DNA from 2 places in the Pseudescherichia sp. genome. Region 2 is predicted to be linked to the other one. Evidence: predicted binding sites of a transcription regulator. Region 2 holds the regulator's gene; the other holds the start of a gene.
What was found. The regulator LexA, encoded in region 2, represses DNA repair genes until DNA is damaged. The targets are predictions, from matches to a motif close to TNCTGTATGTACATACAGNA.
Positions count from the first base shown of each region.

Region 1: a site for LexA is predicted at 5,462-5,481, ahead of uvrB (excinuclease ABC subunit UvrB). Genes of this name have one in related genera too.

Region 1 is NZ_DAMBWA010000018.1:23,805-35,445, reverse strand. It holds gene eptA (phosphoethanolamine transferase EptA) at 1-1,558, shown strand, start outside; gene pmrA (two-component system response regulator PmrA) at 1,562-2,233, shown strand; gene pmrB (two-component system sensor histidine kinase PmrB) at 2,238-3,332, shown strand; gene uvrB (excinuclease ABC subunit UvrB) at 3,364-5,385, opposite strand; gene RTX96_RS18985 (ABC transporter ATP-binding protein) at 6,098-6,820, shown strand; gene bioD (dethiobiotin synthase) at 6,762-7,484, opposite strand; gene bioC (malonyl-ACP O-methyltransferase BioC) at 7,477-8,232, opposite strand; gene bioF (8-amino-7-oxononanoate synthase) at 8,216-9,373, opposite strand; gene bioB (biotin synthase BioB) at 9,370-10,410, opposite strand; gene bioA (adenosylmethionine--8-amino-7-oxononanoate transaminase) at 10,497-11,641, shown strand, end outside.
Region 2 is NZ_DAMBWA010000012.1:53,994-65,634, reverse strand. It holds gene alr (alanine racemase) at 1-934, opposite strand, end outside; gene dnaB (replicative DNA helicase) at 1,080-2,486, opposite strand; gene RTX96_RS15865 (quinone oxidoreductase) at 2,590-3,573, shown strand; gene pspG (envelope stress response protein PspG) at 3,875-4,117, opposite strand; gene dusA (tRNA dihydrouridine(20/20a) synthase DusA) at 4,249-5,247, opposite strand; gene RTX96_RS15850 (conjugal transfer protein TraF) at 5,350-6,648, opposite strand; gene zur (zinc uptake transcriptional repressor Zur) at 7,003-7,518, shown strand; gene RTX96_RS15840 (CsbD family protein) at 7,594-7,803, opposite strand; gene lexA (transcriptional repressor LexA) at 8,069-8,677, opposite strand; gene RTX96_RS15830 (diacylglycerol kinase) at 8,786-9,154, opposite strand; gene plsB (glycerol-3-phosphate 1-O-acyltransferase PlsB) at 9,284-11,641, shown strand, end outside.

The DNA.
Region 1 (11,641 bases), on a different contig from region 2:
GCTGAACCTTGTCTTTTATCGTCAGGCCTGGACGCTGCTGGCGGTGCACTCGCCGTGGTCGCTGGCAGTCTTTTTATCGATGCCGATCGTCGCCTTCTGCGTGATCAACATTCTGACCACGCTGGCCTCATTTATCTGGCTGGACCGGCTGCTGATCTGCCTCTTTATTCTGCTCTGCGCGGCAACCCAGTACTTTATCTGGACCTACGGCGTGATTATCGATCGTACAATGATCGCCAATATTCTCGATACCACGCCAGCCGAAAGCCTTGCCTTAATGACGCCCCAGCTGCTGCTAACGATAGGCATCTCCGGCGTGCTGATGGCCATTCTGGCCTGCTGGCTAAGGATCAAAAAAACGCCTTCCGGCTGGCGTAGCCTGCTGATCCGTGGTGCGAACATCCTCGCGTCGATCGCCGTGCTGCTGGTCATATCGCTCTTTTTCTACAAGGACTATGCCTCGCTGTTCCGCAACAACCACGAGCTGGTGAAATCTCTCGGGCCGTCGAACAGCATTACTGCAATGCACTCTTACTATATTCATCACCGGATGGATAACCTGCCGCTGGTGAAATTTGGCGAAGACGCCACGCTGGTGCCTCAGATGCATCAGGGCACGAAGAAGAATTTAACCATTCTGGTGGTAGGCGAAACCTCGCGCGCGGCGGATTTTTCCCTCTCCGGTTATCCGCGCGAGACAAATCCTCTGCTTGAAAAAGATAACGTCGTCTATTTCCCACAAACGACCTCCTGCGGTACGGTAACGGCAGTCTCTGTCCCCTGCATGTTTTCGGGGATGGCGCGCAAGAACTACGATGAGCAGTTGGCCCACCATCGGGAAGGCCTGCTGGATATTATCCAGCGCGCAGGGATCCAGGTGTTATGGAACGAAAACGACGGCGGCTGTAAAGGTGCCTGCGACCGGGTCCCCCATCAGGACGTTACGGCCCTGAACCTGGCCGACTTCTGTACCGCCGGGGAGTGCCAGGACGAGATCCTGTTCCACGGTCTGGAGCAGTACATTAGCCATCTTCAGGGCGACGGGCTGATCGTGCTGCATACTATCGGTAGCCACGGTCCGACCTATTATCAACGTTATCCGCCGCAGTTCAGGAAATTCACCCCGACCTGCGATACCAACGAAATCCAGACCTGCTCGCAAGAACAGCTTAAGAATACCTACGATAATACGGTACTGTACGTCGATTACATCGTCGATAAGGCGATAAAATTGCTGCAGTCGCAGCAGGATAAGTTTACTACCAGCCTGGTTTACCTCTCCGATCACGGCGAGTCGCTGGGCGAAGACGGTGTTTATCTGCACGGCCTGCCCTATGCCATTGCGCCGGAATCGCAAAAGCATGTGCCGATGCTGATCTGGCTATCGCCAGACTTTCAGCAGCGCTACCGGGTAAGTCAGGCATGCCTGCAGAAACGCGCCGCCAGCGAAGCTTTTTCGCAGGATAACCTGTTTTCAACCATGCTGGGCATCACGGGCGTACAGACCCATGTTTACCAGCCAGCCGATGATATTTTGGCCGCGTGCAAGGAGTCATAATCGATGAAAATATTAATCGTAGAGGATGATGCATTGCTGTTGCAGGGACTGATCCTGGCAATGCAGTCCGAGGGGTACGCCTGCGACGGGGTAAGCACCAGCCGGGAGGCCATGCTCAGCCTGGCGTCGGGGCACTACAGCCTTATCGTGCTCGATCTGGGGCTGCCGGATGAAGATGGCCTGAATCTCTTGCAGCGGCTGCGGCGGGAGAAGGTCTGTCTGCCGGTGTTGATCCTGACCGCCCGGGATACCGTGGAGGATCGCATCTCCGGCCTGGACGCGGGCGCAGACGACTATCTGATTAAGCCCTTTGCGCTTGAGGAGCTTAACGCCCGCATTCGGGCGCTGCTGCGTCGCCACAATAACCAGGGCGACAGTGAAATTGTCGTAGACGATCTGCGCCTGAACGTGACGACCCGCCAGGTATGGCTGGCCGGGCAATCAATGGATCTGACGCCAAAAGAGTACGCCCTGCTGTCACGGCTGATGCTCAAGGCAGGCAGCCCGGTGCATCGGGAAATTCTCTACAATGATATCTATAACTGGGATAACGAGCCGGCCACCAACACCCTTGAGGTGCATATTCATAATCTGCGGGATAAGATTGGGAAAGACCGCATCCGCACGGTGCGTGGTTTTGGCTATCAGCTGATTAAAACGGAGCAGACGACCTGATCCTATGCCAGACAAGATAAAAAAGGGGCTATTCTCTGGCCGCTGGACCCTACGCGGACGCCTTCTGCTGACCATTGGCTCGATCCTGGTGCTGTTTCAGCTCATCAGCGTCTTCTGGTTATGGCATGAGAGCAAGGAGCAGATCCAGCTGCTGGTGGAGAGTGCCATCTACAAGCACAACAACCATGCGCACATTGAACGCGAGGTGCACGAAGCGGTTGCCAGCCTGCTGGTGCCGAGCCTGTTTATCATCGGCATGGCGCTGCTGCTCTGCATGCAGGCGGTGAAGCTGATCACCCGTCCGCTGCGTGACCTACAGCAGGAGCTGGAGCTCCGCACGCCGGATAACCTGCAGCCGATTGTGCTCGACAAACCTTCAGCAGAGGTGGAAGCGGTCAGCTCAGCCATTAACCAGCTGGTGGCGCGCCTGAACCTGACGCTCGATCGCGAGCGGCTCTTTACCGCCGACGTCGCCCACGAGCTGCGTACCCCGTTAGCGGGGCTGCGCCTGCATCTGGAGCTGCTGGCGAAAAGCCACCCCTCCGTTGACGTCAGCCGCCTGATCTTACGCATCGATCAGATGACGGAGAGCGTCTCTCAGCTGCTGCAGCTGGCCCGCATGGCACAGTCGTTCTCGGCGGGTAGCTACCAGCAGGTGATGCTGATCCATGACGTGATGCTGCCTCTTCAGGATGAGCTACAGACGATGCTGAGCACCCGCCAGCAGACCCTGGCGCTGCCCAAAGGTCAAAAAGACGTGGCGGTACGCGGCGATGCCGTTCAGCTCCGCGTGCTGCTGAGAAACCTGGTGGAGAACGCCCACCGCTACAGCCCGGAGAGGAGCGTTATCACCCTCAAGCTGGAGCAGACGCCTGCTCCGGTGCTGGCGGTCGAGGATGAAGGCCCGGGCGTGGACGAAGCGAAGAGTAAAGAGCTGAGCAAAGCTTTTGTCAGGATGGACAGTCGCTACGGCGGTATTGGGCTGGGATTAAGCATCGTCAGCCGTATCGCCCAACTGCACGACGGGCAATTCTATCTACATAACCGCATACCCAAGCCCGGCGTGCGGGCCTGGGTGCGGTTTCCGCCTGTTATTTAGACAGATTATTTAGACAGATTGTTTACACAGATTAGGACGCCGCAATAAAGAGATCGCGAAGCTGATGGAGGCGGTCACGCAGCTGTGCCGCCTCTTCGAACTCCAGGTTCTGGGCGTGCTGTAACATCTGCGCTTCCAGCTCGTGGATCTTCTGCTGCAGCGCCTTCGGCGTCAGCGCCAGTTCAGACTCGTCCACCACCACCGGCGAGCGGGATTTACCGCGTCCTTTGGCTTTGGTCTTGGCAATATTCTCGCCCAGCGCCAGGATATCCACCACTTTCTTATTCAGGCCCTGCGGCGTAATGCCGTGCTCTTCGTTGTACTGCTGCTGCTTCGCCCGACGGCGCTCGGTTTCGCCAATCGCCTTCGCCATCGACGGGGTGATTTTATCCCCGTACAGGATCGCCTTGCCGTTGACGTTACGCGCCGCACGGCCGATGGTCTGGATCAGCGAGCGTTCGGAGCGCAGGAAGCCCTCTTTGTCGGCATCGAGAATCGCCACCAGCGAAACCTCTGGCATATCCAGCCCCTCACGCAGCAGGTTGATGCCCACCAGCACGTTGAACTCGCCCAGACGCAGATCGCGGATAATCTCCATACGCTCAACGGTATCGATATCCGAGTGCAGGTAGCGCACCTTCTCGCCGTGCTCTTCCAGATACTCGGTGAGATCCTCGGCCATGCGCTTGGTGAGCGTGGTGACCAGCACACGCTCGTTAATGGCGACGCGCTTGCGGATCTCCGAGAGCAGATCGTCCACCTGCGTGCCCACCGGGCGGACTTCGATAATCGGGTCAAGCAGGCCGGTCGGGCGCACCACCTGATCGACAATCTCTTCCCCGGATTTCTCCAGCTCGTAGTTGCCCGGCGTCGCCGAGACGTAGATGGTCTGCGGAGCTAAACCTTCGAACTCTTCAAACTTCATCGGACGGTTGTCCAGCGCCGACGGCAGGCGGAAGCCATACTCCACCAGCGTCTCTTTACGCGCCCGGTCGCCGCGGTACATGCCGCCAATCTGCGGAATGGTGACGTGGGACTCATCAATCACCAGCAGGCCGTCGGCAGGCAGGTAGTCAAACAGGGTCGGCGGCGCTTCGCCCGGCCCGCGCCCGGAGAGGTAGCGGGAGTAGTTCTCGATGCCCGAGCAGTAGCCCAGCTCGTTCATCATCTCCAGATCGAACTGGGTGCGCTGGGTAATACGCTGCTCTTCCAGCAGCTTGTTGTTGGCCAGCAGCGTCTTGCGCCGGTCCGCCAGCTCTACTTTGATATCTTCCATCGCCTGCACGATGCGCTCGCGCGGGGTCACGTAGTGGGTTTTCGGGTAGACGGTGTAGCGCTGAATAGTGGATTCAACGTGCCCGGTCAGCGGGTCAAACAGCGACAGGCGCTCCACCTCTTCATCAAACAGCTCAACGCGCAGCGCCACGTCGTCTGACTCCGCCGGGAAGATATCGATCACCTCGCCGCGCACGCGGAAAGTGCCGCGCTGGAAGGCCTGATCGTTACGCGTGTACTGCAGCTCCGACAGGCGGCGCAGAATATCACGCTGGTTGATGATCATACCGATGGTCAGGTGGAGCATCATTTTCAGATAGAGATCGGGATCGCCGAGGCCGTAGATGGCCGACACCGAGGCCACAACTACCACGTCGCGCCGCTCCAGCAGCGCTTTGGTCGCCGAGAGACGCATCTGCTCAATATGCTCGTTCACCGAGGCATCTTTTTCGATAAAGGTGTCTGAGCTCGGCACGTAGGCTTCCGGCTGGTAGTAGTCGTAGTAGGAGACGAAGTACTCCACGGCGTTGTCCGGGAAAAACTCCTTCATTTCGCCATACAGCTGGGCTGCCAGGGTTTTATTCGGCGCAAGCACCATTGTTGGCCGCTGCAGGTCGGCGATCACGTTGGCAACGGTAAACGTCTTCCCTGAACCGGTTACCCCGAGCAGGGTCTGGTGCGCCAGTCCGTCCTCCAGCCCCTCTTTCAGGCGGCGAATGGCTTCTGGCTGATCGCCAGAGGGACGAAAAGCGGAATTCAGTTTGAATGGTTTACTCATGAATAGCTACCTGATGAAGGAATGAGCGGGCAGGTGAGTAATTTTACTCGCGACGGTGGATTTTGCCAATAAATTATACTGGATGAAAACCCAGTAGCAGACAGGAATATCTGTGTTACATAAGGCAATTTCAAGCGCCATAAGGAAAATTTGCCCCAGGGACAGAATTAAAAACTAAAAAAAATATCTTATCCCCAGAACTTTTTGCGATTTAACATTTGTCAAGTCGGGTAGTGAAAGTTTTGTGTCAGTGGGTGACACTTTTCTTACATCCGTTGCTTTTATTCAACTTGTTGATTTTAAAATATTTATACAAAAAGCCGCGTTTCGCATCAATTCATGCCTAAGCCGCGTGCTCTCTCGCTTTGCACGCGTTTTCTAACTCTAATGCACAAGGTTATCCACAGGAATAGTGGATAACTGTCGCCAGCCCGTACCCCCTGTGACTCAGCGAAAATTGGGTTTTGCGTAACGGGTCGCAGGTAAAAAAATTTTCCCACCATTTTTTATCGCATTCAGACGCGACTGCACCATGAAAAATCAGATTTGCCCGCATCTAGCACTGTTAGCGTGCAGATGCAATAAGGCAGACCGGCGGATTAGCCGAATTTAGCGATTTTTCTTCATCTTGCTCCGAAAAACAGAGCATAACACGCTTCTGGCAAGGCTTTTGCAACATATCTTTTACAGACCAGGCCAAGGAGATGAAATGATGTTGAGCTTACGTGCAGTGAATCACTATTACGGCGATCAGCATACGCTATGGAATGTCGATCTCGATCTTATCCCTGGTACCTGCACCTGCGTCATGGGGCTGCCGGGAATGGGGAAAACCACGTTGGTCAACTGTATCTCTGGCTATCTTGCCGTGGAGAGCGGCAGCATGACCTGGCAGGAGGCCGGGGCCGCCCCCCTCAATCTGCTGCAGGTGAAGATGGAGGATCGTCCGGCAATGGGTATCGCCTGCGTGCCGCAGGACAGGCGGATCTTCTCCCAGCTAACGGTAGAGGAGAATTTACAGGTTGCCTGGCTGGCGGTAGGTGAGCACGGCAGCGCCGTCACCCGGGATATCTACGATCTCTTCCCCGAGCTGTACGCCCTGCGCCAGATAAAGGGCGCAGGGCTATCAGAAGATAACCAGCACCAGCTGGCGCTGGCCCGGGCGCTGGTGACCCATCCACGCCTGCTGATCCTTGATGAGCCGACCCGGGGGCTGGGCCAGGCCTTTATCCATAAGCTAGGCAACCTGCTGGTGCGCCTGAACCAGGATTTCGGCATGACCATCCTGCTGGCGGAGCAGCATCTGTCGTTTGTGCGCCGCGTCGCCGACCGCTTCTATCTGCTGCATCGGGGACGCAACGTGGCCCAGGGAAGCGTTACGCAGCTGGACGATCCGCTGCTTTCCCAGTGGATGACGCCGGATCTAAAGCACTGAGATCGATCCAGTGGCCTGTTTCACTCTCAGGCGAGGCGTTCTCCAGCCACGGGATCTCGCCGAGGAACGGCGCAGGCAGCATGCGCTTAAGCGTTGCCAGATACTCCGCGTGACGGTGTCCCGGCGGTACCACGTCGTTAGCCACCCAGCCTGCCAGCCGCAATCCCGCCTGCTGCACCGCCTGGGCGGTCAGCATCGCATGGTTGATGCAGCCAAGCTTAACGCCCACCACTAAAATTACCGGCAGCTGCTCCTGGGTAGCCCAGTCGGCAAAGGTCAGGGTCTCTGAGAGCGGCGTAAACCAGCCTCCGGCCCCCTCCACCAGCACCCACTCCGCCTGCGCTTCCAGTGTCCGCAATCCTGCCGAGAGCGTTTCCGCCTCGATAGGCTGCCCGAGGGCGGCGCTGACGATGTGCGGTGAGGTGGGCTCAGCAAAGGTGTATGGGTTCACGGCCTCGTAGCGCAGGGCCAGGGTACTGTTGTGCTGTAGCGCCAGCGCGTCGCTGTTGCGCAGCCCCTCCGGCGTCATCTCGCTGCCGGAGGCGACCGGTTTGTAGCCCGCGGTCTGCCGCCCCGCCAGCGCGGCGGCCTGTAACAGGGCGCAGCTGGCCACCGTTTTACCGACTTCCGTATCCGTGCCGGTAACAAAATAGCGTTCAGTCATGTTCAATGACTCCCCAAAAAAGTGAATAGGTCAGCAGGCATCTGCCCTGCTGCTGCGGCCATGCCAGTTGCAGGCGCTGAAGCTGGGCGCGGGTCAAAGGCCGGTTGTGCCTGCCAGCGTGCAGGTGCGTCGCGCCGATGCCCTTCAGCGAGCGCATAGCAGAGAGCGCATCGTCAAAGTCCAGCGTAATGCGCTCCACGCCGCACCGGCCGCGCCAGGCATTAACGGTGTCAGCCAGCGCCTCCTCCGCTAAAAATCGGTTAGCGTGCGGATGGCTGTCCACTGCCTGCCAGGCCTGATTCAGCTCCGGCAGCGATCCGCCCGCCAGCGTGGTGAAGGCCACCGCCCCGCCAGGACGCACAACGCGATGCAGCTCTTCGAGCGCCTGGCCGAGATCGTTGCACCACTGCACCGCCAGGTTGCTCCAGGCGAGATCGAACCGGGCATCGGCCAGAGGCAGCGCCTCAATGTCCGCCGCAACGTAGTGCTGGGCGGCCTGCTGGCTCTGCGCCTGTTTGAGCATCGGCAGAGAGAGGTCCAGAGCGGTCACCTCCGCGCCGGTATCGCGCCAGTAGCGGCTCATGCTGCCCGGCCCGCAGCCTGCGTCCAGCACGCACCCTGGCCTGCGTTCGCCAAGCTTTGCCAGCAGCAGGTCTGCGCTCTGGCGCTGCAGCTGCGCATGGCTGTCGTAGCTCTGCGCCGCCCGGCCAAAGGCCGCCGCCACCGCGCGCTTATTCACCTGGCTCATGCAGCACCTCCAGCAGACGATCGATATCCTCCGGCTGATGCGCCGCCGTCAGGGTCAGGCGCAGGCGCGCCGTACCGGCGGGCACGGTGGGCGGACGAATCGCCGTCGCCCAGCACCCTTTCTGCCGCAGGCGCTCCGCCAGGCTCAGCGCCCGGGCGTTATCGCCAACGATCAGCGGCTGGATGGCGCTCTGTGAATCGGTGATGCGCACCGGCAGCGATCCTGCGCCGTGGCGAAAACGCTGAATTAGCGCCGCGAGCGCCGCCCGGCGACGGTTGCCCTCCTCTCCCCGGATCACGCCCAGCGCGGCGCTGAGGGCTACGGCCTGGGCGGGAGGCATAGAGGTGCTGTAGATCAGGTGGCGGGCAAACTGTTCGAAGTAGGTAGCAACAGCTTCGCTGCACAGCACCGCCGCGCCGCTGACGCCAAAGCCTTTGCCAAAGGTGACCACCAGCAGCTCGGGCTTCACGCCCTGCCGCTGGCAGCTGCCGCGCCCCTCCTGACCGGTGACGGCGACGCCGTGGGCATCATCCACCAGCAGCCAGGCCCCGGCGTTGTGCGCCTGCTCAGCAATGGCTGCCAGCGGCGCGCTGTCGCCATCCATGCTGAAGATCCCCTCCGTTACCACCAGCTGCTGGCCGTCGCAGGGTTTATTGAGCAGCGCGGCGAGCTGATCCACATCGTTATGGGCAAAGCGCCGCAGCTGGGCCGGACTGAGACTGGCGGCCTCCAGCAGGGAGGCGTGGCTGAGCTTATCCGCCACGATGCGATCCTCTTTGCCGGTCAGGGCGGCAATCACCGCCTGGTTGGCGGCAAAGCCAGAGATAAACAGCAGCGCCCGCGGGTAGCCCAGCCAGTCGGCCAGCTCGCTCTCCAGGGCATGGTGCGCCCGGGTATAGCCGCTGACGTGCCCGGAGCCGCCGCTGCCCACGCCGTACTGCTCAGCCCCCTGCTGCCAGGCGCGAACGAGGGCTGGGTGCTGGCTTAAGCCGAGATAGTCATTGCTGGAGAAGTTGCAGTAGCGGCTATCGCCCAACGTCAGCCAGCGCCCCGCGCCCTGCTCGACCACCCGGCGCGAACGCAGGGCGTCGGCGGCTCGCCGGGCTGTTAACGCGGCATCGATGCGCTGCTGCCAGCTCATAGCGCCGCCGCGTTGTAGAACTGATCGGTGTCGGCGTTAAAGATCTGCTGCTCCAGCTGCTGCTGCTGCTCGTTATCCCCGGCCATCACGTCGGTCTGCTGCGGGTTCAGCCCAAGCTTACGGAACAGCTGGACGTCTTTATCCTCTTCTGGATTAGGCGTGGTCAGCAGCTTGCAGCCGTAGAAGATAGAGTTGGCCCCGGCCATAAAGCACATCGCCTGGGTCTGCTCGTTCATCTGCTCACGGCCAGCGGAGAGGCGCACAAAGGAGGTTGGCATCATGATGCGCGCCACGGCGATGGTGCGGATAAAATCAAAGGCGTCGACATCGTCATTGTCCGCCAGCGGCGTGCCCTTCACTTTCACCAGCATGTTGATCGGCACGCTCTCCGGCGGCGTCGGCAGGTTCGCCAGCTGCAGCAGCAGGCCCGCGCGATCCTTGACCGTTTCGCCCAGGCCAACGATACCGCCCGAACAGACCTTGATGCCCGCCTCGCGCACCTTATCCAGGGTATCGAGACGCTCCTGATAGGTACGGGTGGTGATGATGTTGCCGTAGAACTCCGGGGAGGTGTCGAGGTTGTGGTTGTAGTAGTCCAGCCCCGCCGAGGCCAGGCGTTGAGCCTGCGTTTCGTCAAGGGTGCCCAGGGTCATGCAGGCTTCGAGGCCCATCGCTTTAACGCCCTGCACCATCTGCTCCAGGTAAGGCATATCGCGCTCGTGCGGGTTCTTCCACGCGGCCCCCATGCAGAAGCGGGTCGATCCGGCGTTTTTCGCCTTGCGGGCCGAGTCCAGCACCTGCTCCACCTCCATCAGGCGCTCCGTCTCCAGTCCGGTTTTGTAGCGCGAGCTTTGCGGGCAGTATTTGCAATCTTCCGGGCAGGCCCCGGTTTTGATCGACAGCAGGGTGCTGACCTGCACCTGACGCGGGTCAAAGTGCTGGCGATGAATAGTCTGTGCTTCAAACAGCAGGTCGAGCAGCGGTTTTTCAAACAGCTCGATAACTTGCGACAGTGTCCAGCGTGCGTGGTGAGCCATAGGGGCGTCTCCAAAAGGTGTATTTAGTTCATGTTTGGGTTATGATCGTAAACCTAAATGTTTTTAATTTGGTTTACAAGTCGATTATGACCCAGGACGATCTCGCCTTTGACCGACGCCATATCTGGCACCCCTACACCTCCATGACCTCCCCGCTGCCGGTCTATCCCGTGCAGTCAGCGCAGGGCTGCGAGCTTCAGCTTGCTTCCGGCGAGCAGCTGGTTGACGGCATGTCGTCGTGGTGGGCGGCTATCCACGGCTATAACCATCCGCACCTTAATGCGGCGATGAAAACGCAGATCGATGCGATGTCGCACGTAATGTTCGGCGGCATTACCCATGCGCCAGCGGTAGCGCTCTGCCGTAAGCTGGTGGCAATGACCCCCGAGGCGCTGGAGTGCGTGTTTCTGGCCGACTCCGGTTCGGTGGCGGTAGAAGTTTCAATGAAGATGGCCCTGCAGTACTGGCAGGCGAAGGGAGAGCCGCGCCGTCGCTTCCTGACCTTCCGCCGGGGCTATCATGGCGATACCTTTGGCGCGATGTCGGCCTGCGATCCGGATAACTCTATGCACAGTCTGTGGGCGGGTTATCTGCCGGATAATCTCTTTGCCCCTGCGCCAGAGAGCCGCTTCGACGGCGAGTGGGACGAGCGGGATATTGCTGGCTTTGCCCGCCTGATGGCTGCCCATCGCCATGAGATCGCCGCCGTTATCCTTGAGCCGATCGTGCAGGGCGCAGGCGGAATGCGCCTCTACCACCCGGAGGTGCTTAAACGCATCCGCCGGATGTGCGACCGGGAGGGGATCCTGCTGATTGCCGATGAGATCGCCACCGGCTTTGGCCGCACGGGTAAACTCTTTGCCTGCGAACACGCCGGGATTACGCCGGACATTCTCTGCCTGGGCAAAGCCATGACCGGCGGGACAATGACGCTGTCGGCGACGCTTACCACCCGCGAGGTGGCTGAAACCATTAGCAACGGCGAAGCAGGCTGCTTTATGCACGGTCCGACCTTTATGGGTAATCCGCTGGCCTGCGCGGTAGCGAATGCCAGCCTCGAGCTGCTGGAGCGCGGTGAGTGGAAGGTGCAGGTTGCCGCCATCGAGGCGCAGCTGAAGCGCGAGCTGGCACCGGCAAGAGCCACTGAGACGGTGGCTGACGTACGGGTGCTGGGGGCTATCGGCGTGATCGAAACCCATCAGCCGGTAAATATGGCCGCCCTGCAGCGCTT
Region 2 (11,641 bases):
GTCCAAGGTCAACGCAGATCATATCCATCGCCACGCGCCCGACGATAGGCACTTCGCGACCGTTAACCAGCACCGGCGTACCGGACGGCGCGGCGCGGGGATAGCCATCGCCGTAGCCCATCGCCACTACGCCGAGACGCGTATCGCGCTCGCTGATCCAGGTCCCGCCGTAGCCTACCGGCTCACCTGCACGGTGCGGGCGCACGGCGATCAGCGTTGAGGCCAGGGACATCACCGGCTGGAAGCCAAAATCAGCGCCCCACGGCTTTTGATCCAGCGGTGATACGCCGTAGAGAATGATGCCGGGACGCACCCAGTCAAAATGCGCCTGCGGCCAGAGCAGAATGCCGCCGGAGGCCGCAATAGAGCGCAGGCCCGGCTTGCCTTCGGTGAAGGTGGTGAAGATATCCAGCTGCTGTTCGGTTGCGCCACACGCTGGCTCATCGGCCCGGGCAAAGTGGCTGACAATATTCACCGGCTGGCGCACATTTTTACAGGCGCAGAGCCGCTGGTAGAACGCGCTGGCCTCTTCGGGACGCACGCCCAGCCTGTGCATGCCGGTATCGAGCTTCATCCAGACGGTGATGGGTTCAGGGAGTTCAGCCCTCTCCAGCGCCTCTAGCTGCTCGGTATTGTGCACGGCGGTGTGCAACGTTTGCGCAGAGAGCGTGGGAAGATCGTCAGCGGAAAAAAAGCCCTCCAGCAGCAGGATCGGCTGGGTAATGCCGCCCGCACGCAGCTGCAGGGCCTCTTCAAGACGGGCAACGCCAAAGGCGTCGGCGTCGGGGAGCGTTCGCGCGGTCTCCAGGAGACCGTGTCCGTAAGCGTTCGCTTTCACCACTGCAACCAGTTTGCTGGCGGGAGCCAGCTCGCGCAGGCGTTGCAGATTGTGTCGCAGAGCGCGGCGGTTGATTACTACGGTTGCCGCTTGCATGTTATTCCTTCTAAAAGCGGATCCTCAAAATCATTCGCGTTGCAGGAAGGCGACAAGTCCGGGAAGCCCCAGGAGCTTACTGAAGTAAGTGACTGGGGTGAGCGGACGCAGTCAACGCCCCTGCGGCGTGAAGGATGAAGAGGATTTATTCGTCATCGTACTGTGGCCCGGCATAGTTATCGAAGCGCGACCACTGCCCGTTAAAGGTCAGGCGTACCGTACCAATCGGGCCGTTACGCTGCTTACCAATAATAATTTCCGCGATGCCTTTCAGATCGCTGTTCTCGTGGTACACCTCATCACGATAGATAAACATGATCAGGTCGGCATCCTGCTCGATAGAGCCGGACTCACGCAGGTCGGAGTTGACCGGGCGCTTATCGGCACGCTGCTCCAGGGAGCGGTTGAGCTGCGACAGGGCCACCACCGGCACCTGTAACTCTTTCGCCAGCGCTTTCAGCGAGCGGGAGATCTCCGCGATCTCCAGCGTACGGTTGTCAGAGAGCGACGGAACGCGCATCAGCTGCAGGTAGTCGATCATGATCATGCTCAGGCCGTCATGCTCGCGGAAGATGCGCCGCGCACGGGAGCGCACCTCGGTCGGCGTCAGGCCAGAGGAGTCGTCGATGTACATGTTACGCTTCTCGAGCAGGATGCCCATTGTGCCGGAGATACGCGCCCAGTCCTCGTCGTCGAGCTGGCCGGTACGGATGCGGGTCTGATCGACGCGGGAGAGCGACGCCAGCATACGCATCATGATCTGCTCGGCGGGCATCTCCAGGCTGAAGATCAGCACCGGCTTATCCTGTAGCATCGCGGCGTTTTCGCACAGGTTCATGGCGAAGGTGGTCTTACCCATCGACGGACGCGCCGCCACGATGATCAGATCCGAGCGCTGCAGGCCCGCCGTTTTTTTGTTCAGATCCTGATAGCCGGTATCAACGCCGGTCACGCCGTCGTGGGGCTGCTGAAAGAGCTGCTCAATACGCGCGACGGTGGCCTCAAGGATCTGATCGATACTTTTCGGTCCTTCGTCCTTATTCGCCCGGTTTTCAGCGATCTGGAATACGCGGGATTCGGCGAGGTCGAGCAGATCTTCGCTGGTGCGGCCCTGCGGGTCAAAGCCCGCGGTGGCGATTTCGTTGGCAACCGAGATCATCTCACGCACGACCGCACGTTCGCGGACGATGTCAGCATAGGCGCTAATGTTCGCCGCGCTTGGCGTATTTTTCGATAGCTCTGCCAGGTAGGCAAAACCGCCGACGCTGTCCAGCTGGCCCTGCTGCTCCAGCGACTCCGCCAGGGTGATCAGGTCGATGGGTTTGCTCATCTCCTGCAGACGGTGCATCTCAGTGAAGATATGTCGGTGCGGGCGGGTATAAAAGTCTTCCGCAACAACGCGCTCGGCAACGTCGTCCCAGCGTTCGTTATCCAGCATTAAACCGCCCAACACCGACTGCTCCGCTTCGATTGAGTGTGGCGGCACTTTCATCCCCTCGACTTGCATATCGCGGGGTTCAGTCTGTTTGTTGAAGGGTTTATTTCCTGCCATAGTGAATGGAGTACCGAGATAAATTGTGGGTCGAAACTTTATCATATTTTAGATTATGCACCGACCCTAATGTCGCATTGGCTTAGGATCTTTGGGAGGAAACATGGCAACAAGAATTGAATTTCACAAGCATGGTGGCCCTGAGGTATTAAAAGCGGTGGAGTTTACGCCCACCGATCCGGCAGAGAACGAGGTGCAGGTCGAGAACAAAGCTATTGGTATCAACTATATCGATACCTACATCCGCAGCGGCCTCTATCCGCCTCCGGCGCTGCCAAGCGGTCTCGGTACAGAGGCGGCAGGCGTAGTGAGTAAAGTTGGTAAAAACGTTAGCCATATTAAAGCGGGCGATCGGGTGGTCTATGCCCAGTCGGCGCTGGGGGCCTACAGCTCAGTACATAACGTGCCGGCGGATAAGGTCGCTATTCTGCCCAACGCCATCTCCTTTGAGCAGGCCGCGGCCTCGTTCCTGAAGGGGCTGACGGTCTTCTACCTGCTGCGTAAAACCTATGAGATCAAGCCCGACGAGCCGTTTCTGTTCCACGCGGCGGCGGGCGGTGTAGGGCTTATCGCCTGCCAGTGGTCCAAGGCGCTGGGTGGCAAGCTGATCGGCACGGTGGGCAACGCGCAGAAGGCGCAGCGCGCATTGCAGGCGGGCGCATGGCAGGTGATTAACTACCGCGAGGAGAGCATCGTTGAGCGCGTCAAGGAGATCACCGGGGGTAAGAAGGTACGCGTTGTCTATGACTCGGTAGGAAAAGATACCTGGGAATCGTCGCTGGACTGCCTGCAGCGTCACGGCCTGATGGTCAGCTTCGGCAACGCCTCTGGTCCGGTCACCGGCGTTAATCTCGGCATCCTTAACCAGAAAGGCTCCCTCTATGCAACCCGCCCTTCCCTTCAGGGGTACATCACTAATCGGGAGGAGCTGGAAGAGGCCAGCAACGAGCTATTCTCGCTGATTGCCAGCGGCGTGATTAAGGTCGACGTGGCAGAAGATCAGAAATTCCCGCTGGCGGAGGCGCAGCGTGCGCACGAGACGCTGGAGAGCCGATCAACTCAAGGATCGAGTCTGCTGATCCCCTGAGCCCCTCTAAATAATTTGAGTAGCAGGAAGGCGGCAAGAGCGCGAGTCCCCAGGAGCTTACATAGGTAAGTGACTGGGGCGAGTAAGCGCAGCCAACGCACCGGCTGCTTGAAGTATGACGAGGGAAAAGAATTAGGGCTTCCCTTAAGGAAGCCCTTTCTTTTTTTAGTTCGGCTGTATGTAGGGTACAGCTCGATGAATTCTAAGACGCGCAATAGTGACAGATTCGATACCTAAATCCTATGCGGTTTGGCTGAACCTGCCAGAGAAAAGTGCCAGGTTGTGATCAAGACCGCATAACTTAGTAACGCCAGCGGCTATTGCGCTGATACAACGGCAATTTTGGTTTTTTTACCGCCCGGATAACCCAGACGATAGCCACCGCCAGCAGCAGCCAGGGCAGCAGCTTAAACATTAACGCAAACAGTCCACCGACAAACATCAGCGCGGTGGCCACTGCCAGCGCGACAATAATGCCCAGCAGCGAGACGCCCGTGACCAGTAGCATCATAAAAAATCCAATAACAAACAGTAGTTCCAGCATGGCTCTTCCCCCTTAATAGTTACCCAATCTATTACAAGAAACGTGCCAGAATGTAATGCATTGATAATAAAACAAAACGCCCCGCAGCGTGCTGCGAGGCGTGGTGAATTTAGCTAACTTTTAGCGAATTTCTAACGCTTATCCGCCACCAGCTTTAGCGCCTGCTCCAGTACATCGATATCCGCCCCAGCCTTATGGGCGTTTTCACTCAGGTAGCGACGCCACTGGCGCGCACCGGGAATACCCTGGAAAAGGCCCAGCATATGGCGAGTGATATGCCCGAGATAGGCGCCGTTGCTCAGCTCACGCTCAATATAGGGATACATGGCCCGCACTACCGCAACCGGATCGGCATCGTCACGCGCTACGCCAAAGATCTCACGGTCAACCGCGGCCAGAATGCCTGGGTTTTGATACGCCTCGCGCCCTACCATCACCCCGTCCATATGCTCAAGGTGCGCCTTTGCCTCTTCCAGCGATTTGATGCCGCCGTTGATAGACATGGTCAGGTGCGGGAAGTCGCGCTTAAGCTGATAGACACGCGGGTAGTCCAGAGGCGGGATCTCACGGTTCTCTTTTGGGCTGAGTCCGGAGAGCCAGGCCTTACGGGCGTGAATAATAAACGTCTCGCACTCGCCCTTGCCGGAAACGGTATCAATAAAGCTGCAGAGGAATTCGTAGCTGTCCTGGTCGTCAATGCCGATGCGGGTCTTCACCGTCACCGGGATAGAGACGACGTCGCGCATGGCTTTGATGCAGTCCGCCACCAGCTGCGCATTGCCCATCAGACAGGCGCCGAACATACCGTTCTGCACGCGATCCGACGGACAGCCGACGTTGAGGTTGATCTCGTCATAGCCGCGGGCTTCGGCCAGCTTCGCACAGTGGGCCAGCTGAGCCGGATCGCTGCCGCCCAGCTGAAGCGCTACGGGATGCTCTTCGTCACTGTAGGCCAGATAGTCACCTTTACCATGAATAATCGCCCCGGTAGTCACCATCTCGGTATAGAGCAGCGTCTCCCGCGACAGCAGGCGCAGGAAATAGCGACAGTGGCGGTCGGTCCAGTCGAGCATTGGCGCGATGGAGAAGCGGTGGGCGGCGAAGGCTGTAGCGGGCGTGACTGGCGGCATAGCGTACGTTTTTTCATCAAAATGGAAAAGGGGCGCTACTATAGCATACTCATTTAGCCTGAACAGCCCGCCGGAGGCATTGCGCCTCCGGCGGGGAGATCATTAGAACGTCAGGCTGAGCTGCGCGCCTGCGCCCCAGGTTTCATCTTCACCATAGAGGCCCATCAGGTCGACGTGAACGCGGTTGAACGGCGCAAAACCGATACCGGCGGTGGCGACGTTGCTGTCGTCCCCTTTCACATCGGCGCGGAAGCCCGCACGCACCGCCAGCCAGTCGAGCGGACGCACCTCGGCCCCGACGCCAACATACTGGGAAGCCTCCTCGCTCTTAAAGCCTTTGGTCTCGGTCAGATCGCCGTCGGCGCTGAGGGTAACCAGATCCGTATGCCACGCCAGCCCTGCGGTAACCACCGGGCTGATCTGGTAGGTATCTTTATAGCTACGCACCTCTTGAGTACGGCCATTGCGGATCTGGATATCTTTGGTATCGATATCGCGGGAGATCAGGTTCTGTCCGCTCAGGCCTACGGTCCAGTTATCGCCAAAATCAGCGGCAATACCGGCGTCAACGTTGAAGCCGGTATCGTCGTTACGGTAGCGGCTGCTGTTGAAGTCGCTGCTATCGTAGTCGTAGATGGAGGTGGTGTAGTTGAACAGCCAGGTTTTTTGCAGCTTCGGCGTCACGCCGATAGAGACCGGCACGTCGCCAAGCTGGAACTGACGCGCCACGGCCACGCCGTAGTCGGAGACGATCGCCGCACGTCCAGACGCGGTAGAGTTCAAGTGGCTGGTAATAATATCCGAGCTGCGACCAAGGGCGACTTGCCCGGCATCAAGGAGGATTTCATTGCCGCGCAGGTAGTCAATATCCTGCTGGTCGACGTTGGAGCTGACCCGGGCATGGGCATAGGCCTTCGCCACGAAAGCAAACGACAGCACGTCGTTAGGAATGCTTACTGCAATACCAGCGCCCGCATTAGCACGCGCCGTTTTGCCGTCGAGAAACTCCAGCTCATCGGCTAAATCGGTCGCGGCGCCGCGCACCTGATTAATGGTTCCCGTTGGGTTAGTAATAAACTGAGCAAAGGTCAGGTTGTCGATAACGTTATCGTAATAGTCGACTTTGTCGCTGATATCGTCGATTTCATCCTGCAGATTATCTTTATCGCTAATCTGCGCCCGCACGCTCGGCAGGATGACAGTCACGTTATCATCCGGTTTAGCCTTCGCCAGCAGCGCCGGGTTAATCAGTACGCCGCTGCCATAGCTGGCGGATGCTACGCCGGTGCCGCCCATCGCATCACTACGCGCTTCTGCCCATGTATTGGCTGCCCCCGCCTGAGTGACTACCCCAAAAGAGACCGCAAGTGTTACCACTGAAAGCTTAAAAATTTTTTTCACAGTTTGCCCTGTCTTATTGATCAAAGGTCGATTTATGCCCTGCCAGTTATCGCCTGGCGAGAGGTGAACTATTGCTGTGAAAAGCGATGCTAAATGCAGCTAATTCGTTTTTTATCTGCATGAGAGTATTTTTATTCGTAACAATCTGCGTCTTTTTATAAACGCTCTTTACTTATAGAGGAGGAAATTCGATTCGGGAAGTTTTTCTGCTCTGAGCGTTGAAAAATTCAGGAAAATGCCAGGATGGAGATCGACGGTGGGTGCGGAACGATCGGCGGGATCTCGGCGTTTGTCGCAGGATATGATAAAGTGACGGTTTCAACGTTATTACATTACGTAACCTGAGGATGCCCTATGGATAAGACCACTTCGCAGCAGATGCTGGCACATGCTGAAACGCTGTGCGCGCAGCGCAACGTGCGCCTGACCCCGCAGCGCCTTGAGGTTTTGCGCCTGATGAGCCTCCAGCAGGGTGCAATCAGCGCCTACGATCTGCTCGATCTCCTGCGCGTCTCAGAGCCGCAGGCCAAGCCGCCGACGGTTTACCGCGCTCTCGACTTCCTGCTGGAGCAGGGTTTTGTGCACAAGGTCGAGTCAACCAACAGCTACGTGCTGTGTCACTTCCTCGATCAGCCTACCCATACGTCTGCGATGTTCATCTGCGATCGCTGCGGCGTGGTAAAAGAGGAGGCGGCTGAAGGCGTGGAAGATATTATGCACGCGCTGGCGGCCAGGATGGGCTTTGCGCTGCGTCATAACGTCATTGAGGCGCACGGGTTGTGTGCAGCGTGTTCAGAAGTGGAAGCCTGCCGTCATCAGGGCCAATGTCAGCACGATCACAGCATTTTAGTGAAGAAGAAACCGCGTTAGGTTAAAAAGTGGTGGGAAGAGTCGGTACGTCCTTGTACCGTCGGGCAGGGTAGTCAAACTGTTAATCCAGGGTGATTACCAGCGATACTCGTTACGGGTTTCCCAGTCGACCACCTCTTTCTCAGCCTGGTCTTTTTGGTAGCCATAACGTTCCTGAATTTTACCGACCAGCTGGTCGCGTTTACCTTCAATAACGGTCATGTCATCGTCCGTTAATTTACCCCATTGCTCTTTCGCTTTACCTTTGAACTGTTTCCAGTTACCGCCGACTTCGTCTTTATTCATAATGGTATCCTCATCATCGTTCGGTGTTGAATAGCAATATTCGTTGGTCCTTCGTTACGTTCTTTATCTGCTGAACGTGATAATAATTGTAGCTAAGGATTTTCTAAGCTGGGGATTATTCGGAATATTTAACCATTCAGGCGCGAACAAACAACAGGAAGGCAAGGCTAGAAGGCAAGGCTAAAGGAGGTGAGAAAGAGAGAGGAGGAAAAACATTAAGCGCTGTGACAGCAGAAGGTTAACTGCCACAAGCACTTATATGCTATCAGAGCCACTCGCCGTTGCGAATGACGCCGACCGCCAGACCTTCAATACTGAAGTTCTGCTGACGAAGGTCAACAACGATGGGATCGAAGTCGCTGTTTTCAGGCAGCAGCTGCACGGTATTGCCCTGCTTTTTCAGCCGCTTTACCGTCACTTCGTCATCAATACGCGCCACAATCACCTGGCCGTTACGCGCTTCCTGCGTTTTATGTACTGCCAGCAGATCGCCATCCATGATGCCAATGTCTTTCATCGACATCCCGCTAACGCGCAGCAGGAAATCGGCGCTGGGCTTAAACAGTGACGGATCGACTTGGTAGTGGCCCTCGATATGCTGCTGTGCCAGCAGCGGCTCACCGGCAGCGACCCGGCCAATCAGCGGCAGGCCATCTTCCTCTTCCTGCAGCAGACGGATCCCGCGCGATGCGCCGGAAACAATCTCAATGACGCCTTTGCGCGCCAGCGCTTTCAGGTGTTCTTCTGCCGCGTTTGGGGAACGGAATCCCAAACGCTGCGCAATTTCAGCACGCGTCGGCGGCATGCCGGTCTGGCTGATGTGATCGCGAATGAGATCAAACACCTCTTGCTGCCTGGCTGTTAACGCTTTCATCCCGCCCCCTGGGTGTATATACAGTTATGCTGTGAGTATATACAGCAAAAACCGTTTTTGAAACCAAATTTTGAGCAAAACCGCCGCGCAAGGCCGATTTTGCGCGCCTTAGCGGTAATGTGGCCAGAGCAGAATGCCCCAGGTGGCCAGCGCGAGCAGAATAGACATCAGCACCGCTGCCGAGCCCATATCTTTGGCCCGGCCGGAAAGCTCATGGAAATCAGTCCCGATACGGTCAACAACCGCCTCGATCGCGCTGTTCAGGATCTCCACTATCATTACCAGCACAACGGACCCAATGAGCAGCACGCGGGTAATGGCGTCTACGTCGAGCCAGCAGGCAATGACAACGGCAAGGATCACCGCGACGGACTCCTGGCGGAAAGCGGCTTCGTTCAGCCAGGCAGCGCGAACGCCCTTCCATGAGTACCCTGCGGCTTTAATGATTCGGGTTAAACCAGTGGTATTATTGGCCATCAAAAGAACCTTTTTACGTAATTATCGTCAATGTCTATGCGAGCGTACCGAGGTACAAAAGATATTCTGCGCGCTTTCTGATATTCTTGCGGCGCAATGGCATTATTAACCAGAGGCTTCACATTGTTTATGTCCGGCTGGCCACGAATTTACTACAAATTACTGAATTTACCATTAAGCGTGCTGGTAAAAAGCAAGTCGATCCCGGCAGAACCTGCCCAGGAACCTGGACTCGATACCTCACGCCCTATTATGTACGTTTTGCCTTATAACTCGAAGGCAGACTTGCTGACGCTGCGTGCCCAATGCCTGGCGCACGAGCTGCCCGACCCGCTTGAACCGCTGGAGATCGACGGTGCGCTGCTGCCTCGCTATATCTTTATTCACAGCGGGCCGCGTGTCTTTAGCTGGTACACGCCGAAAGAAGAGTCCGTTAAGCTGTTCCATGATTATCTGGATCTCCACCGTAACCACCCGGACCTGGACGTGCAGATGGTGCCGGTATCGGTGATGTTTGGCCGCTCACCGGGGCGCGAAAAAGGCGAAGTGAATCCGCCGCTGCGCATGCTGAACGGCATCCAGAAGTTCTTTGCCGTCTCCTGGCTCGGTCGCGATAGCTTTGTGCGCTTCTCCCCGCCGGTCTCCCTGCGCCGGATGGCCACCGAGCATGGCACAGACAAAATTATCGCCCAAAAGCTGGCCCGCGTAGCGCGCATGCACTTTGCCCGCCAGCGGCTTGCCGCCGTGGGTCCGCGCCTGCCGGCGCGCCAGGATCTCTTTAACAAGCTGTTGGCCTCAAAAGCCATTGCCCGCGCGGTAGAAGACGAAGCGCGCAGCAAAAAGATCTCCCATGAGAAAGCCCAGCAGAACGCCATCGCACTGATGGAGGAGATTGCGGCCAATTTCTCCTATGAGATGATCCGCCTGAGCGATCGTATCCTTGGCTTTACCTGGAACCGGCTCTATCAGGGCATCAACGTGCATAACGCCGAGCGGGTCCGCCAGCTGGCGCACGACGGTCATGAGATTGTCTACGTGCCCTGCCACCGTAGCCACATGGACTACATGCTGCTCTCCTATGTGCTCTATCATCAGGGGCTGGTACCGCCGCATATCGCCGCCGGGATTAACCTCAACTTCTGGCCTGCCGGACCGGTTTTCCGCCGCCTCGGGGCGTTCTTTATTCGCCGTACCTTTAAGGGCAACAAGCTCTATTCGACGGTGTTCCGTGAGTACCTGGGCGAGCTGTTTAGCCGCGGCTACTCCGTAGAGTACTTTGTCGAGGGTGGACGCTCACGTACGGGCCGTCTGCTGGATCCGAAAACCGGCACCCTGTCGATGACCCTGCAGGCCATGCTGCGCGGCGGCACCCGCCCTATCACCCTGGTACCGATCTATATCGGCTACGAGCACGTGATGGAGGTGGGCACCTATGCAAAAGAGCTGCGCGGCGCAACCAAAGAGAAAGAGAACGTCTTTCAGATGCTGCGCGGCCTGAGCAAGCTGCGCAACCTCGGCCAGGGCTACGTTAACTTCGGCGAGCCGCTACCGCTGATGAACTACCTCAATCAGCACGTGCCCGAGTGGCGCGAGTCGATCGATCCGATTGAGGCGGTACGCCCGGCCTGGCTGACGCCGACCGTCAACACCATCGCCGCCGATCTGATGGTGCGTATTAACAACGCGGGCGCGGCTAACGCTATGAACCTCTGCTGTACCGCGCTGCTGGCCTCGCGCCAGCGCTCGCTGACCCGCGAGCAGCTGACCGAGCAGCTGGACTGCTACCTCGATCTGCTGCGCAACGTGCCCTACTCGCCTGACGCCACCGCCCCGGCGGCCAGCGCCAGCGAGCTGATTGCCCACGCGCTGCAGATGAATAAGTTCGAAGTAGAGAAAGACACCATAGGCGACATCATCATTCTGCCGCGCGAGCAGGCGGTGCTGATGACTTACTACCGCAACAACATCGCGCATATGCTGGTGCTGCCCTCCCTGATGGCGGCTATCGTAACCCAGCATCGCCAGATCTCTCGCGAAGAGCTGCTGCGCCACGTTGATGTGCTCTATCCGATGCTTAAAGCAGAGCTGTTCCTGCGCTGGGATAACAGCGAGCTGCCAGAGGTGCTCAACGCGTTGATCGCCGAGCTGGTGCGTCAGGGCCTGCTGGTAGATAAAGACGACCGCCTGTATCTCAACCCGCAGCGCTCCCGTACCCTGCAGCTGCTGGCGGCTGGCGCGCGCGAGACCCTGCAGCGCTACGCCATCACTTTCTGGCTGCTGAGCGCCAACCCGGCCATCAACCGTGGCACGCTGGAGAAAGAGAGCCGTACCCTGGCTCAGCGCCTGTCGGTGCTGCACGGGATCAACGCCCCGGAGTTCTTCGATAAAGCCGTGTTCAGTACCCTGGTGCTCACCCTGCGCGACGAGGGTTACATCAGCGATACGGGTGATGCCGATCCGGCAAAAACCATGCAGGTCTATCTCCTG